One region of the Streptomyces sp. TG1A-8 genome, then DNA from elsewhere that is predicted to be linked to it. Evidence: predicted binding sites of a transcription regulator. Region 1 holds the regulator's gene; each other region holds the start of a gene.
The links. The regulator HrcA, encoded in region 1, represses chaperone genes, less so after heat shock. The targets are predictions, from matches to a motif close to TTNGCACTCNGNNNNNCNGAGTGCNAA.
Positions count from the first base shown of each region.

Region 1 (7,671 bases):
CCCGCCCGGGTCTGGCACGTCAGCGAGGACCGCGTCGAGGAACTGGGCCGGGCCCTGGAGAAGGACCCGCCGCGCCCGCGGGACGGGCTGCCCCGCGGCCCGCAGCGCCACCCCTGGCCCGGTGACGCGCTCGGCCCGCGCGGCGCCCGCGGCACGGCGCTGTCGTACCGGCTGATCGCGGGCGGCCGACCGCTGGGCACGCTCGTCCTCGGACGGTGCGGGCAGGCGGGCTTCCCCGACGAGGTCACCGGCCTGGTCGAGGACCTCGGCCGACGGGTGGCGCTCGCCATCGGCGCGGCCCGCCAGTACGCCCGCCAGGCCACCATCAGCGCCGTCCTGCAGCGCGGCCTGCTGCCCGGCGCGGTCGCCGAGATCCCCGGGATGCGCAGCGCGCTCGTCCACGAGCCGTGCCACCAGGGCGGACCCAGCGGCGACTTCTACGACCTCTTCCCGGCCGGCGACGGACGCTGGTGCTTCGCCGTCGGCGACGTGCAGGGCAAGGGCCCCGAGGCGGCCGTCGTGATCGGACTCGCCCGGCCCTGGCTGCGCCTGCTCGCCCGCGAGGGCTACCGGGTCGCCGACGTCCTCGACCGCCTCAACCAGCTCCTGCTGGACGACGCCACCGAGGCCGCCGACGCCGCCGCCCGCGCGCTGATCACCGCCGGCGGCCGGCCCGTGGTGCCCGGCGACGGCCCCCAGACCCGCTTCCTGTCCCTCCTCTACGGCGAGCTGACCCCGCACGACGACGGCGTCCGCTGCACCCTCGCCTCCGCCGGCCACCCCCTGCCGCTGGTGCTGGGCCCCGACGGCGCGGTGCGCACGGCGGCCCGCCCGCAGACCCTGCTCGGCGTGGTCGAGGACGAGACCTACACCAGCGAGACCATCGAACTGCGCCCCGGCGACACGCTGCTGTGCGTCACCGACGGGGTCACCGAGCGGCGCTCGGGCTCCCGGCAGTTCGACGACGGCGACGGGCTCGCCCGGGCCCTGTCCGGCTGCGCGGGCCTGAGCGCCGAGCGGGTCGCGGAACGCATCCGGCGCCTGGTGCACGACTTCGGCGGCGGCCTCCCGGAGGACGACCTGGCCCTGCTGGTGCTCCAGGCGGAGTGAGCGCCGGCGTGCGGGACAATGGAGGACATGCCTTCCGCACTCCCCGACGGCGAGCCCGTCCCCGACGACGGCGCGCTGCCCGCCTCCGCGCTCGCCGGGGCGGCCGGCCGGCCCCTCGGGTTCTACCTGCACGTCCCGTACTGCGCGACCCGCTGCGGCTACTGCGACTTCAACACGTACACCGCCACCGAGCTGCGCGGCACCGGCGGGGTGCTCGCCTCCCGGGACAACTACGCCGGCACCCTGGCCGACGAGGTCCGCCTCGCCCGCAAGGTGCTCGGCGACGACCCGCGCGCGGTCCGCACGGTCTTCGTCGGCGGCGGGACGCCCACGCTGCTGGCCGCCGGGGACCTCGTACGGATGCTGGGGGCGGTCCGCGACGAGTTCGGCCTGGCGCCGGACGCGGAGGTCACCACGGAGGCGAACCCGGAGTCGGTCGACCCGGCCTACCTCGCCGCGCTGCGCGAGGGCGGCTTCAACCGGATCTCCTTCGGCATGCAGAGCGCCCGGCAGCACGTGCTGCGGGTCCTCGACCGCACCCACACCCCCGGCCGGTCCGAGGAGTGCGTGGCCCAGGCGCGGGCGGCGGGCTTCGAGCACGTCAACCTGGACCTGATCTACGGCACCCCCGGCGAGTCGGACGACGACTGGCGGGCCTCCCTGGACGCCGCCCTCGGCGCGGGCCCGGACCACGTCAGCGCCTACGCGCTGATCGTCGAGGAGGGCACGCGGCTGGCCCACCGGATCCGCCGGGGCGAGGTGGCGCCGACCGACGACGACGTGCACGCGGACCGGTACCTCATCGCCGAGGAGACGCTGTCGGCGGCGGGCTTCGACTGGTACGAGGTGTCCAACTGGGCCACCTCCGGGGCGGGGCGCTGCCTGCACAACGAGCTGTACTGGCGCGGCGCCGACTGGTGGGGCGCGGGGCCGGGGGCGCACAGCCACGTCGGCGGGGTGCGCTGGTGGAACGTCAAGCACCCGGGGGCCTACGCGGCGGCGCTGGCGGCGGGGCGGTCGCCGGGGGCCGGGCGCGAGGTGCTGTCGGCGGAGGACCGGCGGGTGGAGCGGATCCTGCTGGAGCTGAGGCTGCGCGAGGGCGTCCCGCTGTCCCTGCTGAAGGAGGAGGGGCGCGCGGCGTCCCGGCGGGCGCTGGGGCGGGGCCTGCTGGAGCCCGGGCCGTACGGGGAGGGGCGCGCCGTGCTCACGCTGCGCGGGCGGCTGCTGGCCGACGCGGTGGTGCGCGACCTCGTGGACTGAGACGCCCCGGGCCGCGGCGTGCCGTGACGGGGCGGGGTGGCTCCGGGCGGGGGCCGCCCCCCGCCCCGCCCCCGCCCGCGTCCGCGGGGCGCCGCCGGGCCGTGGCGGCTACGCGGGTGCCGTCACGAAGTCGATCAGCTCCTCCACCCGGCCCAGCAACTCCGGTTCCAGGTCCTTGTAGGAGCGCACCCGCGACAGGATCGCCCGCCAGGCCGCCCCCGTGTTCTGCGGCCAGCCCAGCGCCCGGCACACGCCCGTCTTCCAGTCTTGGCCGTGCGGGACGCGGGGCCAGGCCGCGATGCCCAGGGACGACGGCTTCACGGCCTCCCAGACGTCGACGTACGGGTGGCCCACGACCAGCGCGTGCTCGCTCGTCACGGCCCGGGCGATCCGCCACTCCTTCGTGCCCGGCACCAGGTGGTCCACCAGGACGCCCAGCCGCGCGTCCGGGCCCGGGCCGAATTCGGCCACGATCGCCGGCAGGTCGTCCACGCCCTCCAGGTACTCCACGACCACGCCCTCGACGCGCAGGTCGTCGCCCCACACCTTCTCCACCAGCTCGGCGTCGTGCCGGCCCTCGACGTAGATGCGGCCGGCACGGGCCACGCGGGCGCGCGCGCCGGGTACGGCGACCGAGCCGGAGGCCGTGCGGGCGGGCCGCGCCGGGCCGGCGGCCGGCCGCACGAGCGTCACCGGCCGGCCCTCCAGCAGGAACCCGCGCGGCTCCAGCGGGAACACCCGGTGCTTGCCGAAGCGGTCCTCCAGCGTCACCGTGCCCGCCTCGCAGCCGATCACCGCCCCGCAGAACCCGGTACCGGCCTCCTCCACCACCAGACCGGGCTCCGCCGGGACCTCCGGCACGGGCTTCGGCTTCTTCCACGCGGGTGTCAGGTCGGCGGAGTACTGGCGCATTCGCATGACGATAGGAGAAGCCCGGCGGGAGGGCTCACGACACGCCGAAACGCGTTGCCAGCTCGTCCCGTTGGCGCCGGACGAAGGCCGCGTCGACCACCGCTCCGTGACCGGGCACGTACAGCGCGTCCTCGCCGCCGAGCGCGAGCAGCCGGTCCAGGGCGTCCGGCCAGCGCGACGGGACCGCGTCGGGGCCCGCCTGCGGCGGCCCGGACTCCTCCACCAGGTCGCCGCAGAAGACGACCTCGGGGGAGCCGGGGACCAGGACCGCGAGGTCGTGGGCGGTGTGCCCGGGGCCGACGTTGGCCAGCAGCGCCTGCCGGCCGCCGCCGAGGTCCAGGGTCCACTCCCCGCAGACCGGGTGGCGGGGCGCGGCCAGCGCCTCCACCGCCGCGTCCGCGTCCGCGACCGGCAGGCCGTTGCGGACCGCGTCCAGGCGCAGCTCCTCGCGGTCGTGCGCGAGGACCGCGTCCGCGCCCACCGCCGCGTACACCTCCGCCCCCGGGAACGCGGCGGCCCCGAAGACGTGGTCGAAATGGGGGTGGGTCAGCGCGAGATGGGTCACACGGCGGCCCGCCGCCGCCCGCGCCCGCTCCCGCAGCCGCGCGCCCTCGGCGAGGCTCGACCCGGCGTCCACCACGAGTGCCGTGCCCTCCCCCAGGACCAGCCCCGAGGTGCAGTCCCAGCCCGGCAGCCGGCACCGCCCCACACCGGCGGCGAGCCGTTCCCACCCCAGCTCTTCCCAAGTCACCGTCATACCGCGACGCTAGCGGTGGGCGCGGGCCGGGGCGCGGCGGCACGGGACCGGCCTTGCCGGGGGCGTACCCCACGGCCGTACACTGGGCCGGGGAACGCTGGCACTCCCCTGCTCAGAGTGCCAGGCGGGCGAAGCGAAGGACCGGGGACGACGTGCTGGAGGTGCGCGCATGCTGAGTGAACGCAGACTCAAGGTGCTGCGCGCCATCGTCCAGGACTACGTCGGCACCGAGGAGCCGGTGGGGTCGAAGGCGCTCACCGAGCGGCACAACCTCGGCGTCTCCCCGGCGACCGTGCGCAACGACATGGCGGCCCTGGAGGAGGAGGGGTACATCGCGCAGCCGCACACCAGTGCCGGGCGCATCCCCACCGACAAGGGCTACCGGCTGTTCGTCGACAAGCTCGCGGGCGTCAAGCCGATGACCGCGCCCGAGCGGCGGGCGATCCAGAACTTCCTGGAGGGCGCCGTCGACCTCGACGACGTCGTGGCGCGCACGGTGCGGCTGCTCGCGCAGCTCACCCGGCAGGTCGCCGTCGTGCAGTACCCGTCCCTGACCCGCTCGACCGTGCGGCACGTGGAGCTGCTCTCGCTCGCCCCCGCGCGCGTGATGCTCGTCCTGATCACGGACACCGGCCGGGTCGAGCAGCGGATGGTCGACTGCCCGGCGCCGTTCGGCGAGGCGTCGCTCGCGGACCTCAGGGCCCGGCTCAACAGCCGGGTCGCGGGCCGCCGTTTCTCCGACGTGCCGCGACTGGTCGAGGACCTGCCCGAGGCCTTCGAGGCCGAGGACCGCGGTACGGTCTCCACGGTGCTCTCCACGCTGCTGGAGACACTGATCGAGGAGAACGAGGAGCGGCTGATGATCGGCGGCACCGCCAATCTCACCCGCTTCGGGCACGACTTCCCCCTGACGATCCGGCCCGTCCTGGAGGCGCTGGAGGAGCAGGTCGTGCTCCTCAAGCTCCTCGGCGAGGCGAAGGATCCGGGCGTGACGGTGCGTATCGGGCACGAGAACGCCCATGAAGGACTCAACTCCACGTCCGTCGTGTCGGTCGGCTACGGTTCGGGCGGCGAGGCGGTTGCCAAGCTCGGCGTGGTCGGACCGACCCGCATGGACTACCCGGGAACGATGGGAGCGGTACGCGCAGTGGCACGGTACGTCGGACAGATCCTGGCGGAGTCGTAGGTGGCCACGGACTACTACGCCGTTCTCGGCGTGCGCCGCGACGCGTCGCAGGATGAGATCAAGAAGGCGTTCCGCAGGCTCGCGCGCGAGCTGCACCCGGACGTCAACCCGGACCCGAAGACCCAGGAGCGGTTCAAGGAGATCAACGCCGCCTACGAGGTGCTGTCGGACCCGCAGAAGAAGCAGGTCTACGACCTCGGCGGCGACCCGCTCTCCCCGTCGGGCGGTGCCGGCGCGGGCGGCTTCGGGGCCGGCGGCTTCGGCAACTTCTCCGACATCATGGACGCGTTCTTCGGCACGGCGTCGCAGCGCGGCCCGCGCTCGCGCACCCGGCGCGGCCAGGACGCGATGATCCGGATCGAGATCGAGCTGGACGAGGCGGCCTTCGGGACCACCAAGGACATCCAGGTCGACACCGCCGTCGTCTGCGCCACCTGCAACGGCGAGGGCGCGGCGCCGGGCACCTCGGCGCAGACGTGCGACATGTGCCGGGGACGCGGTGAGGTCTCCCAGGTGACCCGGTCCTTCCTGGGCCAGGTCATGACCTCCCGGCCCTGCCCCCAGTGCCAGGGCTTCGGCACCGTCGTGCCCACGCCGTGCCCCGAGTGCGCGGGCGACGGCCGGGTCCGCTCGCGGCGCACGCTGACGGTGAAGATCCCGGCCGGCGTCGACAACGGCACCCGGATCCAGCTGGCCGGCGAGGGCGAGGTCGGACCCGGCGGCGGTCCGGCCGGTGACCTGTACGTCGAGATCCACGAGCTGCCGCACCCCACCTTCCAGCGGCGCGGCGACGACCTGCACTGCACGGTCACCCTCCCGATGACCGCGGCGGCCCTCGGCACCAAGGTGCCGCTGGAGACCCTGGACGGCATGGAGGAGGTCGACATCCGGCCCGGCACCCAGTCCGGCCAGTCGATCCCGCTGCACGACCGGGGCGTCACGCACCTGCGCGGCGGCGGCCGGGGCGACCTGATCGTCCACGTCGAGGTGACGACCCCGACCAAGCTGGACCCCGAGCAGGAGCGCCTCCTGCGCGAGCTGGCCAAGCTCCGCGGCGAGGAGCGGCCCCAGGGGCAGTTCCAGCCGGGTCAGCAGGGACTGTTCTCCCGGCTGAAGGACGCGTTCAACGGACGGTGACGCCGGCCGGGCGGCGCGGACGCGTCCCCGCCGGCGTCCGGGCGTCCCCGGCTCCCGCCGGGGACGCCCGGATTCGGCCCCGTCCGAAGGACGTGACACCATGCGGGCATGTCCTCCGCGCTGACCGATCTCCTGCCCCACCCGATCGTGCAGGCCCCCATGGCGGGCGGAGTCTCCGTCCCGCAGCTCGCCGCCGCCGTCTGCGAGGCCGGGGGGCTCGGGTTCCTCGCCGCCGGGTACAAGACCGCCGACGGCATGTACCGGGAGATCAAGCAGCTGCGGGGGCTCACCGGCCGCCCCTTCGGCGTGAACGTGTTCGTGCCCCAGCGGGACCACGCCGAGTCCGGCGCCGTCGAGGTCTACGCCCACCAGCTGGCCGGCGAGGCCGCCTGGTACGAGACCGAGCTGGGCGACCCCGACAGCGGCCGGGACGACGGCTACGACGCCAAGCTCGCCGTCCTGCTGGACGACCCGGTGCCCGTGGTCTCCTTCCACTTCGGCGTCCCGGACCCGGACGTCCTGGACGCGCTGCGCCGCGCCGGGACCCTCACCCTGGTCACCGCCACCACCGCCGAGGAGGCCCGCGCGGTGGAGCGGGCCGGGGCCGACGCGGTGATCGCGCAGGGCGTCGAGGCCGGCGGCCACCAGGGCACCCACCGCGACACCCCGGAGAACGACCGCGCCGGCATCGGCCTGCTGTCGCTGATCGCGCAGGTCCGGGAGGCGGTGGCCCTCCCCGTGGTCGCGGCCGGCGGCATCATGCGCGGCGGGCAGGTCGCCGCGGCGCTGGCCGCCGGGGCCTGCGCCGCCCAACTGGGCACGGCCTTCCTCGCCACCCCCGAGTCGGGCGCCGCCGCCCTGTACAAACAGGCCCTGACCAACCCCCTGTTCACGCGCACCGAGCCGACCCGCGCCTTCACCGGCCGTCCGGCGCGCGCGCTGGTCAACCGCTTCCTGCGCGAGCACGGGCCGTACGCGCCCGCCGCGTACCCCGAAGTCCACCACCTGACCGCGCCGCTGCGGCAGGCCGCCGCCCGGGCCGGCGACGCCCAGGGCATGGCGCTGTGGGCGGGCCAGGGCCACCGGATGGCGCGCGAGCTGCCCGCCGGGCGCCTGGTGGAGGTGCTGGCCGCCGAACTCGCCGAGGCCGCGGCGGCGCTGCCGGCGGGGGGCGGCCCGCGATGACCGCTCCCGTCTTCGTCGTGGACCGGCTCGACGCCGGCGGCCCGCGGTTCGTGCTCGACGGCCCCGAGGGCCGGCACGCGGTCTCCGTGAAGCGGCTGCGGCCGGGCGAGGACGTCGTCCTCAC
Region 1 is NZ_JASTLB010000001.1:4,808,779-4,816,449, forward strand. Features, by position in the region: gene QQY24_RS21040 (SpoIIE family protein phosphatase) at 1-1,110, shown strand, start outside; gene hemW (radical SAM family heme chaperone HemW) at 1,138-2,370, shown strand; gene QQY24_RS21050 (DUF3097 domain-containing protein) at 2,479-3,282, opposite strand; gene QQY24_RS21055 (MBL fold metallo-hydrolase) at 3,317-4,039, opposite strand; gene hrcA (heat-inducible transcriptional repressor HrcA) at 4,209-5,225, shown strand; gene dnaJ (molecular chaperone DnaJ) at 5,226-6,362, shown strand; gene QQY24_RS21070 (nitronate monooxygenase) at 6,471-7,547, shown strand; gene QQY24_RS21075 (16S rRNA (uracil(1498)-N(3))-methyltransferase) at 7,544-7,671, shown strand, end outside.

Region 2 (7,671 bases), 1.9 Mb from region 1:
TCCCGGCACGGCCCCCGGCGCCCGCTCCGCCCCCGGCCGGCAGGGCGCCCCCGCCGGGCCCGCGGACACCGCCGCCCGCCTCGCCGCCGAGCACGCCCGCCTGGTCGCCGCCGCCAGGCGGTGGGGGCTGGAGCGGGCACCGCTGACGCCTCCGCCACCGCCCGCGAGGAAGCCGAGGATCACCGCCCGCGCCGGGTTCGAGGTGGACCACCAGGACGAGTGGGGGCTGCCGCCGGTCTTCACCACCGTCCCCACCGAGCAGAAGATCGTCTTCCTGACGATCGACGACGGCGCCGAGAAGGACCCCGGGTTCCTGCGGATGATGCGGGAGCTGAAGGTTCCGTACACCGCCTTCCTCAGCGACTACCTGGTGAAGGACGACTACGCCTACTTCCGCACCGTGCAGGCCTACGGCAACACCCTCGACAACCACACCCTGACCCACCCGTACCTGCCGGGCCTGTCCTACGAGGAGCAGCGGCGGGAGATCTGCGGGATGCAGGACGTCATGGAGGAGCAGTTCGGCAGGCGCCCGGAGGTCTTCCGCCCGCCCTACGGCAACTACAACCAGGACACCCTGCGCGCCGCCAAGTCCTGCGGCGTGCGGTACGCGCCGATCTGGAACGAGGAGGTCTACGTCGACCACTGGGAGTACCGCGAGGACGACCAGCGGCTGCGTCGCGGCGACATCGTGCTCACCCACTTCCGCGGACGCGGCGACTGGGACGGCACGATGGTCGACGACATGCGCCGCTTCCTGGACAAGGTCACCCGCGAGGGCTACGCCGTGGCGCGCCTGGAGGACTACCTGTGAGCCGCCGGGGGCGGTCCGGGGGCGGTGCCGCGGGAGCGCGGGCCGCCCTGGCCGCCGTCCTCGCCTCGACCGCCCTCCTGACGGGCTGCGCGCAGTCCGTGGACCCCATCGAGCGCCTGGGCAGGAGGGCGGCCGAGGAGGTGCGGCCGCCGCGCCCGCACGCGGAGCGGGCCTACCGCCGCTGGGGCCTGGCCGCCCCGCTCGCCGCCCCGCCGAGCCACCCGGCCCGGCCGCGGCCGGGCCGCGCCGCAGCGGACACCGCCCTGCCCCGGGTCGTGGACCGCGTCCCCACCGCCGACCGGGTCGTCTTCCTCACCTACGACGACGGCGCCGAACGCGACCCGCGCTTCGCCGACATGGTCCGCGAACTCGGTCTGCCGGTCAGCTTCTTCCTCACCGGCAGCGCCGCGGGCCCCGGACACGGCCGCTTCGCCCGCCTCCGCGCGGCCGGCGCCGGCCTCCAGAACCGCACGCTCCACCACCCCGCCCTGCCCGCACTGCCCTACTCCGGCCAGCGCGCCGAGATCTGCGGCCAGCAGGACCGCCTGCGCTCCCGCCTGGGCGCCCGCCCCCGCCTCCTGCGCCCGCCCCACGGCGCCTACGACGGCACCACCCTGCGCGCCGCCGCAGACTGCGCCCTGTCGGCGCTCGTCCTCCACCGCGCCACCCTCACCGGCGCCGGCCTCACCTACACCAGGGGCCCGCGGCACCTGTGCCCCGGCGACGTCGTCCTGGTGGACCCCGGCGGGCCCGCGGCCCCCGGCCCGAGGGCCCGCACGATCCGCCTGCTGCGCATGCTCCAGCGGGCCGGGCTCACGGTGGCGCGCCTGGAGGACTACCTGTAGGCGCCGTGCCGCCGGACGGCCGCCGGGCGCGTGCGGCGCACCCGGCCGGGTGGCCCTGCGCTCCGGCCGGGACCGGACGTCCGGTCCCGGTGGCGACCGGGCCCGTCCGGCGGCCGGGGGCGCGGCCCGTCCGGGGCCGGAGCGGGGGCTGCGGAGACGGCCGGCCCCCGGCGGCGGCGGTCCGGCGCGGGCACCGTCCCCGCCGGTTGCGGACGTCCGATTTCCGCCGACGCGCCGCGCGCATTGGCACTCCGCTTGACCGAGTGCTAATCGCGGTCATAGTCTCAGGTCTGGCACTCCCCCCAGGAGAGTGCCAACAAAGCGACGGGCAGGTCCGGCACCCGCGACGACGGATCGACCTGGTCGCCACCTCAGACAGTTAACCCCGTGAGATCTCCGAAGGGGGAGGTCGGATCGTGACGACCGCCAGCTCCAAGGTTGCCATCAAGCCGCTCGAGGACCGCATCGTGGTCCAGCCGCTGGACGCCGAGCAGACCACGGCCTCTGGCCTGGTCATCCCGGACACCGCGAAGGAGAAGCCCCAGGAGGGCGCCGTCCTCGCCGTGGGCCCGGGCCGTTTCGAGAACGGCGACCGCCTTCCGCTCGACGTCAAGGTCGGCGACGTCGTCCTCTACAGCAAGTACGGCGGCACCGAGGTGAAGTACAACGGCGAGGAGTACCTCGTCCTCTCGGCTCGCGACGTCCTCGCGATCATCGAGAAGTAACCACCTCGAGCACTCAGTTGCTTCCAGCTGCGCCCCTGGCCCCCGCCATCACCCAAAAAGCCGGGCGCCCGGGGCGCAGTTCTTTTTTCACCTACAGATTCCCGAGAGGGCTCCCGCTGTCATGGCGAAGATCCTGAAGTTCGACGAGGACGCCCGTCGCGCCCTCGAGCGCGGCGTCAACAAGCTGGCCGACACGGTGAAGGTGACGATCGGCCCCAAGGGCCGCAACGTCGTCATCGACAAGAAGTTCGGCGCCCCCACCATCACCAACGACGGCGTCACGATCGCCCGCGAGGTCGAGATCGAGGACCCGTACGAGAACCTCGGCGCCCAGCTGGTGAAGGAGGTGGCGACCAAGACCAACGACATCGCCGGTGACGGCACCACCACCGCCACCGTGCTCGCCCAGGCGCTGGTGCGCGAGGGCCTGAAGAACGTCGCCGCCGGTGCCTCCCCGGCCGCCCTGAAGAAGGGCATCGACGCCGCGGTCAAGGCCGTCTCCGAGGACCTGCTCGCCTCGGCCCGCCCGATCGACGAGAAGTCCGACATCGCCGCCGTGGCCGCGCTGTCCGCCCAGGACCAGCAGGTCGGCGAGCTGATCGCCGAGGCGATGGACAAGGTCGGCAAGGACGGTGTCATCACCGTCGAGGAGTCCAACACCTTCGGTCTGGAGCTGGACTTCACCGAGGGCATGGCCTTCGACAAGGGCTACCTGTCGCCGTACTTCGTGACGGACCAGGAGCGCATGGAGGCCGTCCTCGACGACCCGTACATCCTGATCCACCAGGGCAAGATCTCCGCCATCACGGACCTGCTGCCGCTGCTGGAGAAGGTCATCCAGTCCAACTCCTCCAAGCCGCTGCTGATCATCGCCGAGGACGTCGAGGGCGAGGCCCTGTCGACCCTGGTCGTCAACAAGATCCGCGGCACCTTCAACGCCGTCGCGGTGAAGGCCCCCGGCTTCGGCGACCGCCGCAAGGCGATGCTGCAGGACATGGCCATCCTCACCGGTGCCACCGTCATCTCCGAGGAGGTCGGCCTCAAGCTCGACCAGGTCGGCATCGACGTGCTCGGCTCCGCCCGCCGCGTCACCGTCACCAAGGACGACACCACGATCGTCGAGGGTGCCGGCAAGAGCGAGGACCTGCAGGGCCGCGTCGCCCAGATCAAGGCCGAGATCGAGAACACCGACTCCGACTGGGACCGCGAGAAGCTCCAGGAGCGCCTCGCGAAGCTGGCCGGCGGCGTGTGCGTGATCAAGGTCGGCGCCGCCACCGAGGTGGAGCTGAAGGAGAAGAAGCACCGTCTGGAGGACGCCATCTCCGCGACCCGCGCCGCGGTCGAGGAGGGCATCGTCTCCGGCGGCGGCTCCGCCCTGGTGCACGCCTCCAAGGTCCTGGAGGGCAACCTCGACAAGACCGGCGACGAGGCCACCGGTGTCTCCGTCGTCCGCAACGCCGTGGTCGAGCCGCTGCGCTGGATCGCGGAGAACGCGGGCCTGGAGGGCTACGTCATCGTCTCCAAGGTCAAGGACCTGGAGAAGGGCAGCGGCTACAACGCCGCCTCCGGCGAGTACGGCGACCTGATCAAGGCCGGTGTCATCGACCCGGTCAAGGTCACCCGCTCCGCCCTGGAGAACGCCGCCTCCATCGCCTCCCTGCTGCTGACGACCGAGACCCTGGTCGTCGAGAAGAAGGAAGAGGAAGAGCCGGCCGCCGCGGGACACAGCCACGGCCACTCCCACTGAGCCGACGGACCGCTGACGAAGGCCCGGCACCCCGCCGAGGGGTGCCGGGCCTTCGCGTCGTCCGCCCGCCGCTCCCCGCCCGTCCGGCGCCCCCGGCCGGTCGTGCCGGCCACCGCGTCCCGGCCGTCCCGCCGTCGGCGGCCCCGGCCCCCGGTCCGGTGCCGGTCCTCCTCCTGCCGCGGCGCCCCCGTCCGCTACTGCGGCCCGTACTTGCGGCCCGTCCGGGAGTCGATCCCGGCGAGCAGTCCGCGCGGGGCCACCTTCGCCAGGCCCATCAGCGTCTTGTACCGGGGGTCCGGGACGGACACCGTTCTGCCGCGCGCGAGGTCGGCCAGCGCCGCCGCGACCAGCTTGTCCGCGTCCAGCCACATCCAGCCGGGGATGTTGTCCGTACCAATCTCGGCGCGCTCGTGGAACTCGGTGCGCACGAACCCCGGGCACAGCGCCATCAGCCGCACTCCGCTGCCGGCCAGGTCCTTCGCCGCGCCCTGCGTGAACTGCACGACCCACGCCTTCGACGCGCCGTAGGTGCCCCGGGGCAGGAAGGCCGCCACCGAGGCGACGTTCACCACCCCGCCGCGGCCCCGCTCCCGCATCGCCGCGGTGGCCGCCGAGGTCAGCCGCAGCACCGCCTCGCAGTGCACCTTCAGCATCCTCAGCTCGTCGGACATAGACGTTTCGAGGTAGCGGCCCCGGTTGCCGAAGCCGGCGTTGTTGACCAGCAGGTCGACCGGATCGCGGCGGTCGCCCAGACGGGCGGCCACCGCCTCGATGCCCTCGTCCCCGGCCAGGTCGGCGGTCAGCACCTCCGCCTCGATCCCGTGCCGGTCGTGCAGTTCGGTCGCCTGCTCGCGCAGCCGCTCGGTGTCCCGGGCGACCAGGACGAGGTCATGCCCGTCCGCCGCCAGCCGCCGTGCGAACGCGGCACCGATGCCCGTGGTCGATCCCGTAATCAGAGCCCTTGTCATGGCCCAAGGGTAGTGACCCGGACCGGCGGCGCCCGTTCTGGCGGCGCCCGTCGCACGGGATCCGCCCGACCGGCCCTCAGCGTTCCTTTCCGGCCACGTACTCGCGGGCCGCGGCCAGCGTCTCGCCGTGCAGCGCCTCGCCCGCCGCGAGCAGCCGGGGCAGCAGTTCCCGCTCGGTGGTGACCGCGCGGAACTGCAGTGCCGCCGTCACCCCGTGGTCCGGCCGGTGCACGATCTCGATCGGATCGCCCGCCCGGATCTCACCCGGTTCGATCACCCGCAGGTAGGCACCGGTGGCGCCCTTCCGGGTGAACCTCCTGACCCAGCCGCCTACGCCCAGATGGCCCTGGAAGGTGCGGCACGGAAGCCGCCCCGAGGTCACCTCCAGCACCACGTCGGGACCGATCCGCCACCGTTCGCCGATCAGTGCCCCGGACACGTCCAGACCGTCCGTCGTCAGGTTCTCGCCGAAACAGCCGTTGGCCAGCCGGCGGTCCAGTTCCCGCTCCCATTCGTCGAGGTCCTCGCGCGCGAAGGCGTAGACCGCCTGGTCGTTCCCGCCGTGGTGGCGCAGCTCGCACACCGCGTCCCCGGCCAGCCCGCTCCCGCCGGTCCCCTTGGGACCCGGGGCCGCCACCCGCACCGGCCCGCCGGCCGGCCGCTTGTCGATGCCCGTCAGGCCCTGCGGCTGGTCGGTGTACGGCACCGGCTGCGGACGGCCCAGGTTGACCGAGAGAAGCTTCATGCCCGCACGGTACGTGAGCGGGACCCAAAGCGTCGAAGCGGAATCAGGCACCGCGCCCAAGCCGGGCTTATGCTCGACAGGTGATCGAGGCCCGTCATCTCCGCGTCCTGCGCGCCGTCGCCGCCACCGGGTCCTTCTCGGCGGCGGGGCGCGAACTGGGCTGCACCCAGCCGGCCGTCAGCCAGCAGATGAAGGCGCTGGAGGCCTCCGTCGGCACACCGCTGCTGGTCCGCGGGGGCCGGGAGATGCGCCTGACCCAGGCCGGCGAGACCCTCGTCCGGCACGCCTCCGGGATCCTCGCCGGACTCACCGCGGCCGAGGAGGAGGTCGCCGCCATCGCGGGCCTGAGGGCCGGCCGGGTCCGGCTGGTCTCCTTCCCCAGCGGCAGCTCCACCCTGGTCCCCACCGCCCTGGCCGCCCTGCGCGCCGCCCACCCCGGCACCCGGGTCTCGCTGGAGGAGGCCGAGCCCCCGAGGTCGGCCGAGCTGCTGCGTGAGGGCGACTGCGACCTGGCGCTCGCCTTCCGCTACGAGGGCGCGGCGGTCACCGAGGACTGGGACGACCTGATCGTGCGCCCCCTGCTGACGGACCGTCTGATCGCTCTGGTGCCCGAGCGGCACCGCCTCGCGCGCGCGGAGTCCGTCGCCCTCGGGGAGCTGGCCCGCGAGCCCTGGATCGCGGGCTGCCCGCGCTGCCGCGGCCAGCTGGTGGCGGCCTGCGAGAGCGCCGGATTCACGCCGCGCATCGACTTCGCCACCGACGACTATCCGGCGGTGGTCGGCCTGGTCGGCGCGGGCCTCGGAGTGGCGGTGCTGCCGCAGCTCGCGGTGGAGGCGGTACGGCCCAGGAGAGTGCGGGCGGTGCGGCTGGAGCCGGCGGTGCGGCGGGAGATCGTCGCCCTCACCCTGCCCGACCTGGCACGGGTGCCGGCCGTGGCGGCGACGCTGGAACAGCTGGCCCGGGCGGCCGGGCGATAGCGGGGATCCGGCCGGAAGTCCTCCCGGGCCGGTGGCGCGCGTCGGCGTCCCCTGCACGGGCGTCACGGAGGAACGGACCCGTGTGCCGACGTCGGGGGCACGTGCGGCGTGCCCGGCGGGAACATATATGCAGAAACGTTCCTTCAGTCGTTGGGGGCGGTGTCGCCGTTGGTGGTAGAGGCCGACACCAGACGGTTGCGTGCCCGCCCCATCAGTTCTTCGCGTTCATCCTCGGTCAGGCCGCCCCACACGCCGTACGGTTCGCGCACCGCCAGCGCGTGCGCCGCGCACTGCGCGCGGACCGGGCACCTCATGCAGACCTCCTTGGCCGAGTTCTCGCGAGCGCTCCGAGCCGCCCCGCGCTCGCCCTCCGGGTGGAAGAAGAGCGAGCTGTCGACCCCGCGGCAGGCGGCCAGCAGCTGCCAGTCCCACAGGTCAGCGTTCGGTCCGGGAAGGCGGGAGAAATCTGCCATTGCGTGACCCCTTGTAGCCGTTCTGGGCGATACGGTGCCGAAAACCCTGCATCTCCGGTCCAAGAAGATGAAAATATGACTCATTGCGAATCTAGCCCCGAACACTACGAAACGGGAAGAAAAGCGGCTGAACGGGGCACGGGACGTGAGGAAAAGTTGCGGCTCCGTCGAACGTGTCTGCACCGTGTCGGAGCACTCACCTGGAGTGCCGAAGGCGGGGTGCGTCCCCGTAACTCTTTCGAGTGACCGTCGTTGAGAGTGCGGAGGCGGTTGAAAACAGAAGCGCTCGGGCAGGCGTCCGAGACGGTCGACCGCACAGGTGACGATTCCGTACCAGCCTGGAGGCTCAAGGTGACGCGCATCAGCTGCGGAGGGCG
Region 2 is NZ_JASTLB010000001.1:2,916,684-2,924,354, reverse strand. Features, by position in the region: gene QQY24_RS12385 (polysaccharide deacetylase family protein) at 1-814, shown strand, start outside; gene QQY24_RS12380 (polysaccharide deacetylase family protein) at 811-1,659, shown strand; gene groES (co-chaperone GroES) at 2,076-2,384, shown strand; gene groL (chaperonin GroEL) at 2,506-4,131, shown strand; gene QQY24_RS12365 (SDR family oxidoreductase) at 4,326-5,099, opposite strand; gene QQY24_RS12360 (MOSC domain-containing protein) at 5,176-5,844, opposite strand; gene QQY24_RS12355 (LysR family transcriptional regulator) at 5,925-6,821, shown strand; gene QQY24_RS12350 (WhiB family transcriptional regulator) at 6,965-7,294, opposite strand.
Region 2: groES (co-chaperone GroES) is a predicted target of HrcA. The motif match lies at 1,903-1,929, and genes of this name have one in related genera.

Region 3 (7,671 bases), 780 kb from region 1:
GAGCCGACGCTGATGACCTGCTTGCCGGTGAGCTTCTTCGTCCAGCCCGCGAGGTTGAGGTCGGAGCCGTCGAACTCGGGGAGCCAGTAGCGGCGCGTGGAGGCGTGGAAGACGTCGACACCGGCGGCGGCCAGCGGGGTCAGGATCGCCTCCAGCTCCTCGGGCGTCTCGGCGAGGCGTGCGTCGTAGGCCTCCTGCTTCCACTGCGAGTAGCGGAAGATCACCGGGAAGTCGGGCGACACCGCCTCCCGGACGGCGGCCACGACCTCCGCCGAGAACTTCGTCCGGGCCACCGCGTCGCCGCCGTAGGCGTCGGTGCGGCGGTTGGTGCCGGCCCACAGGAACTGGTCGAGGAGGTAGCCGTGGGCGCCGTGGATCTCCACGCCGTCGAAGCCGATGCGCTCGGCGTCGGCGGCGGCCTCGGCGAAGGCGCCGATGACGGCGTCCAGGTCGGCCCGGGTCATCGCCCGGCCGTCCTCGGTGCCGTCGATGCGCAGCCCGGAGGGGCCGACGGCGGGGGCGTCCGGGAAGGGCGCCTGGCCCTGCTTGCGGACCATGCCGACGTGCCACAGCTGGGGCACGATCGTGCCGCCCGCCGCGTGCACCGCCCCGGCGACCTTCGCCCAGCCGGCCAGCTGCTCCTCACCGTGGAAGCGCGGCACCCGGTCACTCTGGCCCGCCGACTCGTGGCCCACGTACGTGCCCTCGGTGACGATCAGTCCGACCCCGGCACCGGCACGGCGGGCGTAGTACGACACCACGTCCTCGCCGGGGACGCCGCCGGGGGAGAACATGCGGGTCATCGGCGCCATCACGATCCGGTTCGGGACGGTGAGACCGCCCAACGTGATCGGACGGGAGAGGATCCGGGCCGCGCGGGAGGCGGCGGGCTGGGTGGTGGTCACGTGGGGGCTCCTCGTGAGTGGAATCGAGTTGACCAGTGGGTATGTGCACACGCATTGGTGCACTTCCTCAAGTGAACCGCACGCCCCGTGCGGCACATTCCGCGCCCTCGGCGCGCCACCCTGTGATCCCGGACACGCCCGAGGGCGGCACCCCCCGTCAGGAACAGGGGGTGCCGCCCTCGGCAGGGACAGGCCGATCCGTGCGGATCAGAAGTCCATGTCACCGCCCGGCATGCCGCCGCCGGCCGGCGCGGCGGCCTTCTCCGGCTTGTCGGCGATGACGGCCTCGGTGGTGAGGAACAGCGCGGCGATGGAGGCGGCGTTCTGCAGCGCGGAACGGGTCACCTTCGCCGGGTCGATGATGCCCTCGGCGACCAGGTCGACGTAGTCGCCGGTCGCGGCGTTCAGGCCGTGGCCCGGGGTCAGGTTGCGCACCTTCTCCACCACGACACCGCCCTCGAGGCCGGCGTTGACGGCGATCTGCTTCAGCGGGGCCTCCAGCGCGATGCGCACGGCGTTGGCGCCGGTCGCCTCGTCACCCTCGAGCTCCAGCTTCTCGAAGACCTGGGAGGCCTGCAGCAGGGCCACGCCACCACCGGCGACGATGCCCTCCTCGACGGCCGCCTTGGCGTTGCGGACGGCGTCCTCGATGCGGTGCTTGCGCTCCTTGAGCTCCACCTCGGTGGCGGCACCGGCCTTGATGACCGCGACACCGCCGGCGAGCTTGGCCAGGCGCTCCTGCAGCTTCTCGCGGTCGTAGTCGGAGTCGCTGTTCTCGATCTCGGCGCGGATCTGGTTGACGCGGCCGTTGACCTGCTCGGAGGAGCCGGCACCGTCGACGATGGTGGTCTCGTCCTTGGTGATGACGACCTTGCGGGCGCGGCCCAGGAGGTCCAGGGTCGCGTTCTCCAGCTTGAGGCCGACCTCCTCGGAGATGACCTCGCCGCCCGTGAGGATGGCGATGTCGCCGAGCATGGCCTTGCGGCGGTCGCCGAAGCCCGGGGCCTTGACGGCGACGGACTTGAAGGTGCCGCGGATCTTGTTGACGACCAGGGTCGACAGGGCCTCGCCCTCGACGTCCTCGGCGATGATCAGCAGCGGCTTGCCCGACTGCATGACCTTCTCCAGCAGCGGGAGCAGGTCCTTGACCGAGGAGATCTTGGAGTTGGCGATGAGGATGTACGGGTCCTCCAGCACCGCCTCCATGCGCTCCATGTCGGTCGCGAAGTAGGCGGAGATGTAGCCCTTGTCGAAGCGCATGCCCTCGGTGAGCTCCAGCTCCAGACCGAAGGTGTTGGACTCCTCGACGGTGATGACGCCTTCCTTGCCGACCTTGTCCATGGCCTCGGCGATCAGCTCGCCGATCTGGGTGTCGGCGGCGGAGATGGACGCGGTGGAGGCGATCTGCTCCTTGGTCTCGACGTCCTTCGCCTGCTCCAGCAGGGCGGCGGAGACGGCCTCGACGGCCTTCTCGATACCGCGCTTCAGAGCCATCGGGTTGGCACCGGCGGCGACGTTGCGCAGGCCCTCCTTGACCAGGGCCTGGGCGAGCACGGTCGCGGTGGTCGTACCGTCGCCGGCGACGTCGTCCGTCTTCTTGGCGACTTCCTTGACCAGCTCGGCGCCGATCTTCTCGTACGGGTCCTCGAGTTCGATCTCCTTGGCGATGGAGACACCATCGTTGGTGATCGTGGGGGCGCCCCACTTCTTCTCGAGGACGACGTTGCGGCCCTTGGGGCCGAGCGTCACCTTCACGGCGTCCGCGAGCTGGTTCATGCCGCGCTCGAGGCCGCGCCGCGCCTCCTCGTCGAACGCGATGATCTTGGCCATGTGAAGTGGTCCCTCCAGGACTGGGGGTGATTCCTTCGGACCGCGCCCGCGCCCGCGACGGACGGCTCGCCGGCCTCGTGGTTCCTTGCCCCACCCGGCCTGCGGGCCTCACCGACCCGGTCCTTCGCTGTCACTCTCACCTTCAGAGTGCTAACGCAATGATTAGCACTCGGCATGCCCGAGTGCAAGGTGTGCCCGCGCGGCGGACCCGATGGAGGCGGCGCCCGGCGGCGCGTGGACGCGCGCGCCGGCGGCCGGTCCCCGCCGCGGACCGGCCCCGCCGGGGCAGTCCGAAGGGCCCGCGCCCCGGTGCGGGGTGCGGGCCCTTCGGACCGTGCAGAACGTTCAGGCGGTGACGCGAACCATGTCGGCCTGCGGGCCCTTCTGACCCTGCGAGATCTCGAACTCGACCCGCTGGCCCTCTTCCAGGGTGCGGTAGCCGTCCATCTGAATGGCGCTGTAATGGACGAAGACGTCCGCACCACCGTCGACCGCGATGAAGCCGTAGCCCTTCTCCGCGTTGAACCACTTGACGGTGCCCTGAGCCATGCCCAACTCCCCTATTACTGGCCCTTGCACAGATCCGCACTTCGCGAACCCGGGTCAGACCTCGCCCCCCAAGGTTCGGGGGCGTGCGCCGGAACGCGTCGACCGCGGCTGAATGTATCTGTCCAACTGCCCTCCGCAACAGGTCAGTCGGACGAGAATTCTTGAAGAGTCCGGTCCGGAATGTGGCGCAAATTCCGGTGAATTCAGGGCAAGTCGGGCTACAGAAAAGCCACAAAGGCCGCGTAAAACCCACACATATTGACCACTCCCCATCGGGGCGCGCGGCATGTTTCCGAGGCTCCCGGCAGACGGTCCGAGACCGCGTTCCCCGATTCTACCGTCTTCAATCCCATAAAATTGCCCCCTCCGTTTCTCTCCCGGAGGGGGCGGTCGGCAGAACGGCCGGTAATCGGAGTTACCGAAGGTAATGATCGGTCATTCGGTCAGCCGGTCAGCCGCCGGCGACGGCCGGAATGATGGAGACGCCGGCGCCGTCGGGGGTGGCGGTCCGCAGGCCCTGCTCGAAGCGCACGTCGTCGTCGTTGACGTAGACGTTGACGAAACGGCGCAGCTTGCCCTGGTCGTCCAGCACCCGGGCGGCGATGCCGGTGTGGTTCTTCTCCAGGTCCTCGATGACCTCCGCCAGGGTCGCGCCGTCGGCGGTGACCTCGGCCCGGCCACCGGTGTAGGTGCGCAGGATGGTGGGGATGCGAACGGTCACGCTCATGCGAGGCCAGCCTCTCGGAAGGAGTCCAGGTTCGGGCGGATGGTGGCGGTGAGGCCGGTGCCGGCCACCGCGTCGAGGGTCTTGAGGCCGTCACCGGTGTTGAGGACGACCGTGGTGAGCGACGGGTCCAGCACGCCGTCCTCGATCAGCTTGCGGGTCACGCCCACGGTCACGCCGCCGGCCGTCTCGGCGAAGATGCCCTCGGTGCGGGCGAGCAGCTTGATCGCGTCGACGATCTGCCCGTCCGTCACGTCCTCCACCGCGCCGCCCGTGCGGCGCGCGATGTCCAGCACGTACGGCCCGTCGGCCGGGTTGCCGATGGCGAGGGACTTGGCGATGGTGTCCGGCTTCTGCGGGCGGACCACGTCGTGCCCGGCCTTGAAGGCCGCCGACACCGGCGAGCAGCCCTCGGCCTGCGCCCCGAAGATCCTGTACGGCCGGTCCTCGACCAGTCCCAGCCCGACCAGCTCCCGCAGACCCTTGTCGATCTTCGTGAGCTGGGAGCCGGAGGCGATCGGGACGACGATCTGGTCCGGCAGCCGCCAGCCGAGCTGCTCGCAGATCTCGTACGCCAGGGTCTTGGACCCCTCCGCGTAGTACGGCCGCAGGTTGACGTTGACGAAGCCCCAGCCCTCGCCGGCCGGGTCGCCGATCAGCTCGGAGCAGAAGCGGTTCACGTCGTCGTAGTTGCCCTCGATGCCGACCAGCTCGCCGCCGTAGACGGCGGCCATGACGACCTTGCCCTGCTCCAGGTCGTGCGGGATGAACACGCAGGAACGCAGGCCGGCCCGGGCGGCGGCGGCACCGACCGCGCCGGCCAGGTTGCCGGTCGAGGAGCAGGACAGGGTGGTGAAGCCGAAGGCGCGCGCGGCCTCCAGGGCCTGGGCGACGACCCGGTCCTTGAAGGAGTGCGTCGGGTTGCCGGAGTCGTCCTTCACGTACAGCCCGCCGGTCACGCCCAGCTCGCGGGCGAGGTTGTCGGCCTTGACGAGCTTGGTCCAGCCGGGGTTGATGTTCGGCCTGTCGGCCACGTCGGCCGGGACCGGCAGCAGCGGCGCGTACCGCCAGATGTTCGCGGGGCCCGCCTCGATGCGCGCGCGCAGCCCTTCGGCGTCGTAGGCGGAGAAGTCGTAGGCGATCTCCAGCGGGCCGAAACACTCCTCGCAGGCGAACACCGGGCCGAGCGGCACCCGGTGGCCGCACTCGCGGCAGCTCAGGGCGGCGGCGGGGCCGAGGTCGACGGTGGTGGTGCTGGTGCTTGCAACGGTCTGCACAGCCATGGAGGCGAGGCCCTTTCTCCTCATCTTCCTCGCGACGCACCTCGCCGCGAGACGGAATTGGCACCTTCCCGAGCCGGGAGCCTCGCTTCAGAAGACGAGTACCGACCGGAGGGTTGCCGGGGCTTCACCGGGCCGTGTCCCTCTGCCCCTCTGGATGAGCTGTATGTGGTTGTGAACGCCCGTGCCCCCCGACATGCGATGGTCACCGGCGTTGTCCAAGACTGTAACCGAAGGCCAGGAGAGTTGAGATAGTCGTCCGAACCGCGAGATGGATCACACGGCCCCCGCGGGGGGCCACGTGATCATGACAGTGAGGAGCCGCAGACCGTGCTGCAAGAAGTCGAGCGCTGGCTGGCCACCCGCTCCTGGTCCGTGGCCGACCGCCCGCTGCACCGGATCCTGGCCGCCAAGCAGCGCACCGGGCAGTCCGTCTCCGTCGTCCTGCCCGCGCTCAACGAGGAGGGGACGGTCGGCGACATCGTCGCCGTCATCCGCCACGACCTCATGCGGCAGGTCCCGCTGGTCGACGAGCTCGTCGTCGTCGACTCCGGGTCCACCGACCGCACCTTCGAGGTCGCCGCCGCCGCCGGGGCGCGGGTCGTCCACCGCGACGCCGTCCTGCCCCGCATACCCGCCCTCCCCGGCAAGGGCGAGGTGCTCTGGCGCTCGCTGCTGGTCACCGGCGGGGACATCGTCTGCTTCATCGACGCCGACCTGAAGGAGTTCTCCTCCGACTTCGTCTCCGGGATCGTCGGCCCGCTGCTCACCGACCCGGACGTGGACCTGGTCAAGGGCATGTACGACCGCCCGCTCGGCGGCGCGGCCGGCCAGGGCGGCCGGGTCACCGAACTGATGGCCCGCCCGCTGCTGAACATGCACTGGCCGCAACTGGCCGGCTTCGTGCAGCCGCTGGGCGGCGAGTACGCGGCCCGCCGCTCCCTGCTGGAGCGGCTGCCGTTCCCGGTGGGCTACGGCGTGGAGCTGGGCATGCTGGTGGACGCGCTGCACCTGGTGGGGCTCGACGCGCTGGCCCAGGTGGACGTGGGGGTGCGCAAGCACCGGCACCAGGACGGGCAGGCGCTCGGCCGGATGGCGGCGGCCATCTACCGCACCGCCCAGCTGCGGCTGGCCCGCGGGCACCTCATCCGCCCGGCCCTGACCCAGTTCGAGCGGGGCGAGGACGGTTTCGAACCGCGCACCCACTCCGTGGACACCGAGGAGCGGCCGCCGATGGCGGAGATCGCGGAGTACGCGGCGCGCCGGGTGGCGTGAGGCGGACGGAAACGGCGGCGTACGGCACCCTTCCGGAGCGGACCGTACGTTTGAGTGTTTCCGGGCCGGGCTAGGTTGAGGTCTATGGCTTCCACGCACGCTGCTGAGGTGCTGGTCGCGTCCAACCGCGGCCCGGTTTCGTACGAGCTCCAGGAGGACGGCTCGCTGCACGCCAAACGCGGCGGCGGCGGACTGGTCTCCGGGCTGTCGGCCATCGGGCCGGACACGGACGCGGTCTGGGTGTGCGCCGCGCTCGGCGACGGCGACCGCGCGGCCGTCCGGCGCGCCGGGGGCGGCCTGCTGCCGGCCGAGGAGACCGGCGGGCAGCGGGTGCGGATGCTCGACGTCGACGCGGCCGTGCACGCCGACGCCTACAACGGCATCGCCAACTCGGTGCTCTGGTTCGTCCACCACCTGCTGTACCAGACCCCGCTGGAGCCGGTCTTCGACGCGGAGTTCCGCCGCCAGTGGGCGTCGTACCGGGCCTACAACCAGGCGTTCGCCGAGGCGCTGGCCGAGGAGGCCGCCGAGGGGGCGGCGGTGCTCATCCAGGACTACCACCTGGCCCTCGCCCCCCGGATGCTCCGCCGGCTCCGCCCCGACCTGCGCATCGGCCACTTCTCGCACACCCCGTGGGCCCCGCCGGACTACTTCCGGCTGCTGCCCGACGACATCGCGGCCGAGCTGCTGACCGGTGTCCTGGGCGCGGACCGGGCGGCGTTCCTGACCCGCCGGTGGGCGGACGCCTTCACGGCGTGCTGCCACGCGGTGCTCGGCCCGGGCACCCCCTCGGGCACCCGGATCGGGGTGCACGGGCTGGGTGCGGACGCGGACTTCCTGCGGGAGCGGGCGCACCGGCCGGACGTGGACGAGCGGATGGCCGCGCTCCGGGAGGAGATCGGCGAGGGCCGCCGCACGATCGTCCGGGTGGACCGCACCGAACTGTCCAAGAACATCGTGCGGGGGCTGCTGGCCTACCGGGAGCTGCTGGACACCCGCCCCGAGTGGCGCGAACGGGTGGTGCACGTGGCGTTCGCCTACCCCTCCCGGCAGGACCTCGCGGTGTACCGCGACTACACGGCCGAGGTGCAGCGGGTGGCGCAGGAGA
Region 3 is NZ_JASTLB010000001.1:4,028,805-4,036,475, reverse strand. Features, by position in the region: gene QQY24_RS17670 (NADH:flavin oxidoreductase) at 1-905, opposite strand, end outside; gene groL (chaperonin GroEL) at 1,113-2,735, opposite strand; gene QQY24_RS17660 (cold-shock protein) at 3,081-3,284, opposite strand; gene QQY24_RS17655 (MoaD/ThiS family protein) at 3,736-4,011, opposite strand; gene thrC (threonine synthase) at 4,008-5,291, opposite strand; SAM riboswitch class I at 5,309-5,452, opposite strand; gene QQY24_RS17645 (glucosyl-3-phosphoglycerate synthase) at 5,619-6,563, shown strand; gene QQY24_RS17640 (trehalose-6-phosphate synthase) at 6,648-7,671, shown strand, end outside.
Region 3: groL (chaperonin GroEL) is a predicted target of HrcA. The motif match lies at 2,898-2,924, and genes of this name have one in related genera.